3 regions of the Streptomyces sp. NPDC057280 genome follow, and region 1 is predicted to be linked to each of the others. Evidence: riboswitches for the same ligand, from Rfam matches in the RefSeq annotation. Region 1 holds a riboswitch; each other region holds the start of a gene.
The links. A riboswitch is a leader RNA that binds a small molecule or an ion and turns the genes downstream of it on or off. The one in region 1 is predicted to bind thiamine pyrophosphate.
Positions count from the first base shown of each region.

Region 2: another riboswitch for thiamine pyrophosphate. It lies ahead of ACFUO4_RS35180 (thiamine ABC transporter substrate binding subunit); the one in region 1 lies ahead of thiC (phosphomethylpyrimidine synthase ThiC).
Region 3: another riboswitch for thiamine pyrophosphate. It lies ahead of thiO (glycine oxidase ThiO); the one in region 1 lies ahead of thiC (phosphomethylpyrimidine synthase ThiC).

Region 1 covers NZ_JBHUYR010000007.1:314,288-318,437, reverse strand. Annotated here, with positions in the region: gene ACFUO4_RS33805 (hypothetical protein) at 1-175, opposite strand, end outside; gene thiC (phosphomethylpyrimidine synthase ThiC) at 275-2,098, opposite strand; TPP riboswitch at 2,091-2,280, opposite strand; gene ACFUO4_RS33795 (YibE/F family protein) at 2,352-4,150, shown strand, end outside.
Region 2 covers NZ_JBHUYR010000008.1:121,960-126,109, forward strand. Annotated here, with positions in the region: gene ACFUO4_RS35175 (ABC transporter permease) at 1-1,363, opposite strand, end outside; gene ACFUO4_RS35180 (thiamine ABC transporter substrate binding subunit) at 1,402-2,472, opposite strand; TPP riboswitch at 2,469-2,576, opposite strand; gene rlmN (23S rRNA (adenine(2503)-C(2))-methyltransferase RlmN) at 2,620-3,726, opposite strand; gene ACFUO4_RS35190 (alpha/beta fold hydrolase) at 3,871-4,150, shown strand, end outside.
Region 3 covers NZ_JBHUYR010000002.1:1,272,974-1,277,123, reverse strand. Annotated here, with positions in the region: gene ACFUO4_RS16320 (NAD(P)/FAD-dependent oxidoreductase) at 1-428, opposite strand, end outside; gene ACFUO4_RS16315 (hypothetical protein) at 518-868, opposite strand; TPP riboswitch at 921-1,032, shown strand; gene thiO (glycine oxidase ThiO) at 1,030-2,190, shown strand; gene thiS (sulfur carrier protein ThiS) at 2,187-2,387, shown strand; gene ACFUO4_RS16300 (thiazole synthase) at 2,391-3,185, shown strand; gene pknB (Stk1 family PASTA domain-containing Ser/Thr kinase) at 3,304-4,150, shown strand, end outside.

The DNA of each region.
Region 1 (4,150 bases):
CGGCATAGATGACGGAGTAGCGACCGGACGGGGAGACGACACTCCGGTCGAAGGGAGACCCGTAAATGACCGAAGCAGGCCGCTCCACGCCGTCGGGACCCCATCGGCGGCCCCCACCCACCACATCGACCAGTTCATCGCCGTCCCACACCAGCGACTGCGCCTCAGCCGTCACTTTGAGAACGATCAAGACCCCACCACCCCCTCTTCCCCTGGCGCACTATGGCGCCGCTCCGAAGGCACTCTCCTTCGGAGCAGCGCCAATTGACGGACGTCAGTCCGCCAGCGGCAGGTACACCCGGTTCCCGCTCGCCGCGAACTCCTTCGACTTCTGCAGCATCCCCTCCGCGACCTCCTCCGGCGAGGCCCCTTCGGCCGCCGCACCACCGAACCGCTCCGTGATGCTCTGGCTGATCTTCATCGAGCAGAACTTCGGACCGCACATCGAGCAGAAGTGGGCCGTCTTGGCCGGCTCCGCCGGGAGTGTCTCGTCGTGGAACTCCCGGGCCGTGTCGGGGTCGAGGGCCAGGTTGAACTGGTCCTCCCAGCGGAACTCGAAGCGGGCGTCCGACAGGGCGTCGTCCCACTCCTGTGCGCCAGGGTGTCCCTTGGCGAGGTCCGCCGCGTGGGCCGCGATCTTGTAGGTGATGACGCCGGTCTTCACGTCGTCACGGTTGGGCAGGCCCAAGTGCTCCTTGGGCGTGACGTAGCAGAGCATCGCTGTGCCCCACCACGCGATCATCGCGGCGCCGATGCCCGACGTGATGTGGTCGTACGCCGGGGCGACGTCCGTGGTCAGCGGGCCGAGCGTGTAGAACGGAGCCTCCTCGCAGATCTCCTGCTGAAGGTCGATGTTCTCCTTGATCTTGTGCATCGGGACATGCCCCGGGCCCTCGATCATGGTCTGAACGTTGAAACGCTTGGCGATCGTGTTGAGTTCCCCGAGCGTCCTCAACTCCGCGAACTGCGCCTCGTCGTTGGCGTCCGCGATCGAGCCGGGCCGGAGGCCGTCGCCGAGCGAGTACGTGACGTCGTAGGCGGCGAGGATCTCGCATAGTTCCTCGAAGTTCTCGTAGAGGAAGCTCTCCTTGTGGTGTGCGAGGCACCACGCCGCCATGATCGAGCCGCCGCGCGAGACGATGCCCGTCTTGCGGTTGGCGGTCAGCGGGACGTACGGCAGACGCACGCCCGCGTGGACCGTCATGTAGTCCACGCCCTGCTCGGCCTGCTCGATGACCGTGTCCTTGTAGATCTCCCAGGTCAGCTCCTCGGCCTTGCCGTCGACCTTCTCCAGCGCCTGGTAGAGCGGCACCGTGCCGATGGGGACGGGGGAGTTGCGCAGCACCCATTCACGCGTGGTGTGGATGTTGCGGCCGGTGGACAGGTCCATGACCGTGTCGGCGCCCCAGCGGGTCGCCCAGGTCATCTTCTCGACCTCCTCCTCGATGGAGGAGGTGACCGCGGAGTTGCCGATGTTGGCGTTGACCTTCACCAGGAACCGCTTGCCGATGATCATCGGCTCGATCTCCGGGTGGTTGACGTTCGCGGGGAGCACCGCGCGCCCCGCCGCGATCTCCTCCCGCACGACCTCGGGCGCCACGTTCTCCCGGATGGCCACGTACTCCATCTCGGGCGTGATCTCGCCACGGCGCGCATACGCCAGCTGCGTCACCGCCCCGCCGTCACGGCTCCGGCGCGGCAGCCGGGGCCGCCCCGGGAAGACCGCGTCGAGGTTGCGCAGATTGCCGCCCCGCGGCGAGGTGTGCTTGATGCCGTCGTCCTCAGGACGGACGGGACGGCCCGCGTACTCCTCGGTGTCGCCGCGGGCGATGATCCAGTTCTCCCGCAGCGGGGCCAGGCCCCGGCGGACATCGGTATCGACCAGCGGATCGGTGTACGGGCCCGATGTGTCGTACAGCGTGACCGACTGCCCGTTGGTGAGGTGCACCTGACGGACCGGCACTCGAAGGTCGGGGCGCGAGCCCTCGACGTACCCCTTGTGCCAGCCGATGGACTTCCCGCTCTCCGAGGACTGTTCGCCCGCGATGAGCTGTTCGTCCTGGCTGGAGGCAGGCGTGCGTGCGTCCTTGATGGTCATGAGACCTACTCCCTACGCCGGCATTACCCGGTAACAGGTTCGGCGGTCGACGCAGCGGTTTCCGTCTGTCGATGTTTCGTGGGCAACGTCACTCACTGGTGACGACGTTCCACGTGAAACATCGCTGGGACGGAGGTCAGCGCCCTCTCAGCCCGGTGCTCCGAGCTCCCGCGTGTACAAAGGTGGCTCCACGCTAGCGTCAATTCGGGCGCGGTGAACAGGGGGCCCCTGCCGTTCTTGCGATGATCGGTCGGTGACCACGACACCGCAGCCCCCGTATCCGCCCGAGCCACCCCGTGGCCCCGGCCGCAGAGGCGGCGCTCAGCCCGGGCCGGATGACTGGAACAGGCCTGGGTCGGACGAATGGCACGAGTCCGGGTCGGATGACTGGAACGGGTCCGGGTCGAGCGGCTGGAACGGGCCCGGCCCTGGCGGGGGATTCGAGCACGGCCCCCGACCCGGCGGCCGGGTCGAACGCGGGTCGGCAAGCGGCGGCGGATACCACCCTGGTCACGACCCCGGTCACCGCTCTCCCGGCGCACCCGGCCACAGCCACGAGCACGCCCACGACACGGGTGGCGGGCACGGCGGCCTCCCAAGGGAAGGCAGCGGCGCAGGGGATGCCGGTGGCACGGGAGGTGGCGGTGGCGCGGGAGGTGGCGGTGGCGGTGGCGGTGGCGGTGGGCACGGTCACTCGCACGGCCACAGTCACAGCCACGGCCCCGCAGCCCCCGTCTCCCAGCACCTGCGCAAGGTCATCGCGGCGATCCTCATCCCGTTCGGCGCCGCCGTTCTGGTGGGCCTCGCCGTGCTGTGGCCCGGCGGTGCCCCCGCGCACGAGCGCACCGGCGTCGGCTTCGACCGGCAGACCCAACAGGCCACCGTCACCAAGGTCGACGAGGTGAGCTGCAAGTCCGTCAACGCCTCGGGCGAGACGCCGACCGGCGACACCTCTACCGCCGAGGGCTCCTCCGCCCAGCAAGAAGCCGGCGGCACCTGCAAGAAGGCCACCATCCGCGTCGACACCGGGAAGGACAAGGGCCGTACGTTCACCGAGATCGTGCAGCCGGACCAGTCGCGGCAGCTGCACGAGGGCCAGAAGGTCGTGGTCGCCTACGAGCCCTCCGCCCCGAAGGACCTGCAGTACTCGGTCACCGACGTGAACCGCCGGTTCCCCATGGCCCTGCTCGCCGGCATCTTCGCCCTGGCCGTCGTGATCGTGGGTCGGTTGCGCGGTGTCATGGCCCTGGTCGCGCTGGCGATCAGCTTCATGATCCTGAACTTCTTCATCCTGCCCGCGATCCTCCAGGGCTCGAACCCGCTGGTCGTGGCCGTGATCGGGTCGAGCGCCATCATGCTGATCGCGCTGTACCTGTGCCACGGGCTGTCGGCGAGAACCTCCGTCGCGGTGCTCGGCACGCTGATCTCGCTGCTGTTGATCGGCATCCTCGGCTCGCTGTTCATCGGCTGGGCGGCGCTCACCGGCAACACCGACGACAACACCGGTCTCATCCACGGCCTGTATCCGTCGATCGACATGAGCGGTCTGCTGCTCGCCGGCGTCATCATCGGCTCGCTCGGTGTACTCGACGACGTGACGGTCACGCAGACCTCGGCGGTCTGGGAGCTGCACGAGGCCAACCCCTCGATGGGCTGGCGCGGGCTGTACCGCGCGGGCATCCGCATCGGCCGCGACCACATCGCCTCGGTCGTCAACACCCTCGTCCTCGCCTATGCGGGCGCGGCGTTGCCCCTGCTGCTGCTCTTCTCGATCGCGCAGAGCAGCGTGGGGACGGTCGCCAACAGCGAGTTGGTCGCGGAGGAGATCGTGCGGACGCTGGTCGGCTCGATCGGCCTGGTGGCGTCCGTCCCGGTCACGACGGCCCTCGCCGCGCTGGTGGTCTCGGCCGACCGGCCTGGCTCCGGCACGGATCCGGCGGGCGGCGAGCCGACTCCGGCGGGCACGCAGGCCTCCTCACAAGCGGGGACACAGGCCGGGTCCTACGGCACACAGGGCGCCCAGGCTCCGCAGCCGGCCGCCGCAAGGGGTGG
Region 2 (4,150 bases), on a different contig from region 1:
CCCGCCGCACCAGCGGCAGATCGACCTCCCGCCACACCCGCCAGGGTGACGCCCCGAGCACGGCCGCCGCCTCCCGCAGCCGCTGGTCCACCGCCCGCAGCACCGGCAGCATGGTCCGTACGACGAAGGGCACCCCGACCAGCGCCTGCGCGAGCGGCACCAGGATCCAGGAGGCCCGCAGATCCAGCGGGGGCTCGTCGAGGGCGATCAGGAACCCGAACCCCACGGTCACCGCGGACACCCCGAGCGGCAGCATCAGCAGCGCGTCGAAGCCCCGTACGAACCGCCCCGCGTCCCGTCGCGTGAGCGCCGCCGCGGCGAGCCCCCCGATCAGCACCGCGATGGCGGTGGCGGCGACGGCGTACTGAAGGGAGTTCCCGATCGCCTCGATCGGCGGCACCAGGAACACGCCCCCGTCGGCCGAGGTCAGCGCCCGGTAGTAGCCGAAGTCCGGTGCGTCGAGGGAGCGTTGCACGAGCACCGCGAGCGGCAGCACCAGCAGGACGGTGATCGTGGCCAGCACCCCGGCGAGGAGCGCCCACTGCCCGGCCCCGCGCGGCCGGCGGGCGGTCGTCTCGGGCGCGACGAGGCGCAGCACGCTCTCCCGGCGCCGTACGGTCCACGCGTGCACGGCGAGGATCGCGCCCACGGCCACGAACTGCACCAGAGTCAGCACAGCGGCCGTACCGAGGTCGAAGATCTCCGAGGTCTGCCGGTAGATCTCCACTTCCAGTGTCGAGAAGGTCGGCCCGCCGAGGATCTGCACCACCCCGAAGGAGGTGAAGGTGAAGAGGAAGACCATGAGGGCGGCCGCGGCCACGGCCGGCGCGAGAGCGGGCAGCGTGACCTTCCGCCAGGCCCGCCACGAGGACGCGCCCAGCATCCGCGCGGCCTCCTCCTGCCGCGGGTCGAGTTGCCCCCACAGCCCGCCCACCGTCCGTACGACGACGGCGTAGTTGAAGAAGACGTGGGCGAGCAGGATCGCCCACACGGTGGTGTCGAGCCGTACGCCCCACAGCTCGTCGAGCAGCCCACCGCGCCCGACCAGTGCGAGGAACGCCGTACCGACGACCACCGTCGGCAGCACGAACGGGACCGTGACGACGGCCCGCAGGATCTGCTTGCCGGGGAAGTCGTAGCGCGCGAACACATACGCGCCCGGCAGCGCGACCGCGAGCGTCAGCGCGGTCGAGGCGAGCGCCTGCCAGGTGGTGAACCACAGCACGTGCCGGATGTCGGACTGCGCGAGCACGTCCGTGATCCGCCCGAACTGCCAGGTCCCGTCCGCCTTGAGCCCGCGCGCGACGATCGCGGCGACGGGCCAGGCGAAGAAGAGCCCGAAGAACGCGACGGGCACGGCCATGAGGCCGAGCCGCGTCACGCTGCCCCGGAAACGCGGGGTTACTTCAGTACGAGCGAGGTCCACGACTTGACCCAGTCGTCACGGTTGTCGGCGATCTTCGCCGGGTCCATGGTCTCGGGGTCCTTGGCGGCGGGACCGTACTTCGTGAACTCGGCGGGCACGGCGGCGCCCTCCACCACCGGGTAGACGAACATGTTGAGCGGCATGTCCTCCTGGAACTTCTTGGTCAGGAGGAAGTCGATGAGGGCCTTGCCGCCCGTGCTGTTCTTCGCGTTGCTCAGCAGTCCCGCGTACTCGACCTGCCGGAAGCAGGTGCCGTCGACGACACCGGTCGGCGCGGTCGAGGGCTTCGGGTCGGCGTAGATGACCTCGGCGGGCGGCGAGGAGGCGTACGAGACGACGAGCGGCCGGTCGGCCTTCGCCTTCTTGCCGCCGGCGGACCCGGAGAACTCCTCGTTGTAGGCCTGCTCCCAGCCGTCGACGACCTTGACGCCGTTGGCCTTGAGCTTGGTCCAGTACGCCTCCCAGCCGTCGTCGCCGTACTTGGCGGCGGTACCGAGCAGGAACCCGAGCCCCGGCGAGGAGGTGGAGGCGTTCTCGGTGACGAGGAGGTCCTTGTAGGCGGGCTTGACCAGATCGTCGTACGACGTGGGCGGCTGGAGCTTGTGCTTGCTGAACCAGGCCTTGTCGTAGTTGAGGCAGATGTCGCCGGTGTCGATGGGCGTGACCTTGTCCCCGTCGACCCGGTAGCCGGGCTTGATGGTGTCGGCGCCCTTGGCCTCGTACGACTGGAACAGTCCGTTGTCGAGCGCCCGGGACAGCAGGGTGTTGTCGACGCCGAAGAAGACGTCGCCCTGTGGGTTGTCCTTGGTCAGGATCGCCTTGTTGACGGCCTGCCCGGCGTCGCCGTCCTCCAGGACCTTGACCTTGTAGCCGGACTCCTTCTCGAAGGCGGCGAGGACGCTCTTGGAGACGGCCCACGAGTTGTGGCTGACGAGCGTGACGGTCTTGGACTCGCTCTGGGAGCCGCCCTCGTCGGACGACCCGCACGCGGACAGCGCGACCAGGCCGAGGCCGACGACGACAGCACAGTACTTCTTGCTACTCACGGTGATGACCGAACTTCCTACCCAGAATGACCTGGGCGAGGTTCAGAGGGTCTGCGGCCCGACGGCCGCACTCTCAGCGCTGTGGCGCTCCCCTGTCGGATAGATATATGAAGTTAGGTATACGAAGGTGTTCTTGCGACGGTCAGACTACCGTTCGCCGGCCGCGAGCTGACCGCAGGCCCCGTCGATCTCCTGGCCCCGGGTGTCCCGGACGGTCACCGGCACGCCGTGCGCGGCGATGGCCTCGACGAAGGCCTTCTCGTCCTCGGGCCGCGAGGCGGTCCACTTCGAGCCCGGGGTCGGGTTGAGCGGGATGAGATTGACGTGCACGGGCTTGCCGCGCAGCAGCCGCCCGAGCCGGTCCCCACGCCATGCCTGGTCGTTGATGTCCCGGATGAGCGCGTACTCGATCGACAGCCGCCGCCCGGACTTCTCGACGTACTCGAACCCGGCGTCGAGCACCTCGCGCACCTTCCAGCGCGTGTTCACGGGGACGAGGGTGTCGCGCAGCTCGTCATCGGGAGCGTGCAGCGAGATGGCGAGCCGGCACTTGAACCCTTCGTCGGCGAACCGGTGAATGGCCGGCACCAGCCCGACCGTCGAGACGGTGATACCCCGCTGCGACAGCCCGAGCCCGTCCGGAGCCGGATCGGTCAGCGCACGGATCGACTGCACGACCCGCTTGTAGTTGGCGAGGGGCTCGCCCATGCCCATGAAGACGATGTTGGAGAGCCGCGCGGGCCCACCGGGCACCTCCCCGTCCCGGAGCGCGCGCATCCCGTCGACGATCTGATGGACGATCTCGGCGGTGGACAGGTTCCGGTCCAGCCCCGCCTGCCCGGTGGCGCAGAAGGGGCAGTTCATCCCGCACCCGGCCTGCGACGAGATGCACATCGTGACCCGGTCCGGATACCGCATCAGCACCGACTCGACGAGCGTCCCGTCGAACAGCCGCCACAGCGTCTTGCGTGTGGTCCCCTGGTCGGTCGACAGATGCCGGACGACGGTCATCAGCACAGGAAGCAGCGCCTCCTGCAGCTTGCCGCGAGCGCCGGCCGGAATGTCCGTCCACTGCTCCGGGTCGTGCGCGTACCGCGCGAAGTAGTGCTGCGAGAGCTGCTTGGCACGAAACGGCTTCTCACCGATCTCGGCCACGACATCCTTGCGCTCGGCAGGAGTGAGATCGGCAAGGTGCCGCGGCGGCTTCTTGGCTCCGCGCGGGGCGACGAAAGTGAGTTCTCCGGGCTTAGGCATGGCTGTACCAGTGTCGCAGATCGAACGGAGTGACTCCTGCCCCCGCCCGTCACCGAGGGTGACCGATGATTTCCCCACGCGGGACGGGTCTTCCTGCCGTACGTTCCCGACGTTCCCGTCCGCCAGCCACCGGAAGTGATGACAATGCCGTACGCCAAGGTCAACGGCCTGGAGATGTACTACGAGATCCACGGCGCCGCCCACGCCGACCGCCGCCCGCTGGTGCTGCTGCACGGCGGCGTCACCACCATCGGGCTGTCCTTCGGCGCCGTACTGCCCGCCTTGGCGGCGGAGCGCCAGGTCATCGCCCCGGAGCTCCAGGGGCACGGCCACACGGCCGACACGGACCGCGCCCTGACCGTCCCGCACCTCGCCTCCGACGTCGTGGCCCTGCTCGACGAGCTCGGCGTCCCGCAGGCCGACC
Region 3 (4,150 bases), on a different contig from region 1:
GCGAACTCGGCGCCGATCCAGCCCGCGCCGACGACCACGATGTCGTGCTGCCGGGCGAGCACCGGGCGCAGCCGTTCGGCGTCGTCGAGGGTGCGCAGCAGATGGACGCCGGGGACGCCCTCCGTGCCGGGCAGCCGGATCGGTTCGGCGCCGGTGGCGAGGACCAGGACGTCGTACGGCACCGGACCGCCCTCGGTGTCCAGTTCGTGGTCGGCCGGGCGGACGCCCAGCACCTCGAGGCCGAGCCGCAGTTCGATGCCGAGCGCCTCGAAGTCGACGTCGAAGGCGGAGCCCTCGGCCTTGCCGAGCAGCACCGCCTTGGACAGCGGCGGCCGGTCGTAGGGCTGGTGGGGTTCCGCGCCGATCAGCGTCACCGTGCCGGTGAAGCCCTGTTCGCGCAGGGCCACCGCGGTCTGTACGCCGGCCATGCCAGCGCCGACCACGACCACACGCCGCCGCGCCTGCGTCTCCGTCTCGTCGCTCACCTGATCACCATAGACAACTGACAATTTGTCAGTCAGGAGCCCTGCACAGTGACCTGCTCCACAACGCTGGTCCCGCTGCCGGGCTGCGACTCCCACTCCCAGCGCTCCTCAAGGCGCACCCGCCCGTCCGCGAGCTCCACGACCGTCGACACGCAGTGCCCGCTCGACGTCGTCCCGTCGTGCTTCAGCTGCACGTACCGGAAGTCGAGCCGGTCGCCCGCGCGCGTGCCCACCAGGTGCCCGCGGACGACATCGCCACCGGCGTACTCGGCCCAGATCTCGCCGTCCTTCTCGTGGTAGGTGAACCGGGTCCGGGTCCCCACCTGACCTGGCGCTTGGTCGGCGACCGGGGCGAGGACGAGACCGTCGAGCGAGCGTGCCACCGAGAGAGGCTCCCTTACTGAGACATACGACGTCGGGCTAGGGTGGCCAACGTAGAGCACTCGCGGGAGCCCGGACGCACCGGGCTGAGAGGGAGGCTGGCGGCCTCCGACCGTACGAACCTGATCCGGGTCATGCCGGCGAAGGGAGGGGCTGGACGCCCATGTCCTCACGTACGTCAGACGTCCTCGTCGTCGGGGGCGGAATCATCGGCCTCGTCACGGCCTGGCGGGCCGCGCAGCGCGGTTTCGCCACGGCTGTCGTGGACCCCGAACCGGGCGGCGGGGCCGCCCAGGTGGCGGCCGGCATGCTCGCCGCCGTCACCGAACTCCATTACGGCGAGCAGACCCTGCTCGGCCTGAACCTGGCCTCGGCCCGCCGCTATCCGGGTTTCGCGGCCGAGCTGACCGACCTGACCGGGCTCGACCTCGGCCACCGCCGCTGCGGCACGCTCGCCGTCGCCCTGGACGCCGACGACCGCGCCCATCTGCGCGAACTGCACGCCCTGCAGCAGCAGTCGGGGCTGGAGTCCGAGTGGCTGTCGGGGCGTGAGTGCCGGCGTCTGGAGCCGATGCTCGCGCCGGGCGTGCGCGGCGGGCTGCGGGTGGACGGCGACCACCAGATCGACCCCCGGCGGCTGACCAGGGCGCTGCTGGCCGCCTGCGAGCGGGCGGGCGTGGTGTTCCACCGCGACTGGGCCGAGCGGCTCGACGTCGTGCGGGACCGGGCCGCAGGCGTCACCACGACCGGCGGTACGCGGCTGGGCGCGGGGCAGGTCGTGCTGGCGGCGGGCAGCCTCAGCGGACGTCTCGCGGGGGTCCCCCAGGCCGTGCTGCCGCCGGTGCGTCCGGTGAAGGGGCAGGTGCTGCGGCTGACCGTGCCTCAGCGGTACGCGCCGTTCCTGAGCCGGACCGTGCGGGCCGTGGTGCGCGGCAGCCACGTCTATCTCGTCCCGCGGGAGAACGGCGAGCTGGTGATCGGGGCGACCAGCGAGGAGCAGGGCTGGGACACGACGGTGACCGCGGGCGGGGTGTACGAGCTGCTGCGCGACGCGCACGAACTGGTCCCCGGCATCACCGAGCTGCCGCTGACGGAGACCCGCGCGGGGCTGCGCCCCGGCTCCCCCGACAACGCGCCCCTGCTCGGCCCGACCGAGCTGCCGGGGCTGTTGCTGGCCACCGGCCACTACCGCAACGGCGTGCTGCTGACGCCGGTCACCGGCGATGCCATGGCCCACGCCCTGACCACCGGTGAACTCCCGGACGAGGCCCGCCCCTTCACCCCCAGGCGATTCACGAAGCACCTCACGGAGCAGCCCGCATGAACATCTCCGTCAACGGGGAGCCGCGCCAGTTCGCCCCCGGCACGGCCCTCGACACCGTCGTGCGCGCCCTCACCCCGGCACCCTCCGGAGTGGCCGCCGCCCTCAACGAAACCGTCGTCCCGCGCGCGCAGTGGCCGTCGACGTCCCTCTCCGAGGGGGACCGCGTCGAGGTCCTGACCGCCGTCCAAGGAGGCTGACCCATGGCCGACGATCCCTTCATCCTCGGCGGTACGGCGTTCTCGTCCCGGCTGATCATGGGCACGGGCGGGGCGCCCAGCCTGGATGTGCTGAGGCGGGCGCTGATCGCCTCGGGCACGGAACTCACGACCGTCGCGATGCGGCGCGTCGACCCGACCGTGCACGGCTCGGTCCTGTCCGTGCTGACCGAGCTCGGCATCCAGGTGCTGCCGAACACGGCCGGCTGCTTCACGGCCGGTGAGGCGGTGCTGACGGCCCGCCTCGCGCGCGAGGCGCTCGGCACGGACCTGATCAAGGTGGAGGTCATCGCCGACGAGCGGACCCTGCTGCCGGACCCGATCGAGCTCCTGGAGGCTGCGGAGACCCTGGTCGACGACGGCTTCACGGTACTGCCGTACACCAACGACGACCCGGTGCTGGCCCGGAAGCTGGAGGACGTGGGCTGCGCGGCGATCATGCCGCTGGGCTCCCCCATCGGCTCCGGGCTCGGCATCCGCAACCCGCACAACTTCCAGCTGATCGTCGAGCACGCGCGCGTGCCGGTGATCCTGGACGCCGGGGCGGGTACGGCGTCGGACGCGGCGCTCGCGATGGAGCTGGGCTGCTCGGGTGTGATGCTCGCCTCGGCGGTGACGCGCGCCCATGAGCCGGAGCTGATGGCGCACGCGATGCGGCACGCGGTCGAGGCGGGCCGGCTGGCCCACCGGGCGGGCCGGATTCCCAAGCGCCACTTCGCCGAAGCGTCCTCCCCCACCGAGGGGTTGGCGCGTCTCGACCCGGAACGCCCGGCATTCTGAACGTACGTTCGATGAGATTCGGGAGCGGGTGCGAGGTCCGTCACAGCTCGGCTTCAGTCCCGCCCCGATCTCACCCGAACCCCCGGCCCTGTCAGTCACGGCTCGTACACTCACCTGCGTGGATACGACCCTTCAGGACCCTCTGGTCGGGCAGGTGCTCGACGGCCGGTACCGCGTGGAAGCGCGGATCGCCGTCGGCGGGATGGCCACGGTCTACCGGGCCCTGGACACCCGCCTCGACCGCGTGCTCGCCCTGAAGGTGATGCACCCGGGCCTCGCTGCCGACGCCACCTTCGTCGACCGCTTCATCCGCGAGGCCAAGTCCGTCGCCCGGCTCGCCCACCCCAACGTGGTGCAGGTCTTCGACCAGGGCACCGACGGGTCGTACGTCTATCTCGCCATGGAGTACGTCGCCGGCTGCACCCTGCGGGACGTGCTGCGCGACCGCGGGGCGCTGCAGCCGCGGGCCGCGCTCGACATCCTGGAGCCGGTGCTGGCCGCGCTCGGCGCCGCGCACCGCGCCGGGTTCGTGCACCGGGACATGAAGCCCGAGAACGTCCTCATAGGGGACGACGGCCGGGTCAAGGTCGCCGACTTCGGGCTGGTCCGCTCGGTCGACACCGTGACCAACACCAGCGGTGCCGTGCTCGGCACCGTCTCCTATCTCGCGCCCGAGCAGATCGAGCAGCCGGGTGCCGCCGACGCCCGGGTCGACGTGTATGCGTGCGGTGTCGTGCTCTACGAGATGCTGACCGGCGAGAAGCCGCACGACGGCGACTCCCCCGCGATCGTCCTCTACAAGCACCTGCACGAGGACGTCCCGCCGCCCTCGGCGATCGTGCCGGGCCTGCCGTTCGGGCTGGACGAGCTGGTCGCCTCGGCGACCGCCCGCACCCCGGACGTCCGCCCGCACGACGCCGTGGCGATGCTCGCCCAGGTCCGCGAGGCGCGTGCCGCCCTCAGCG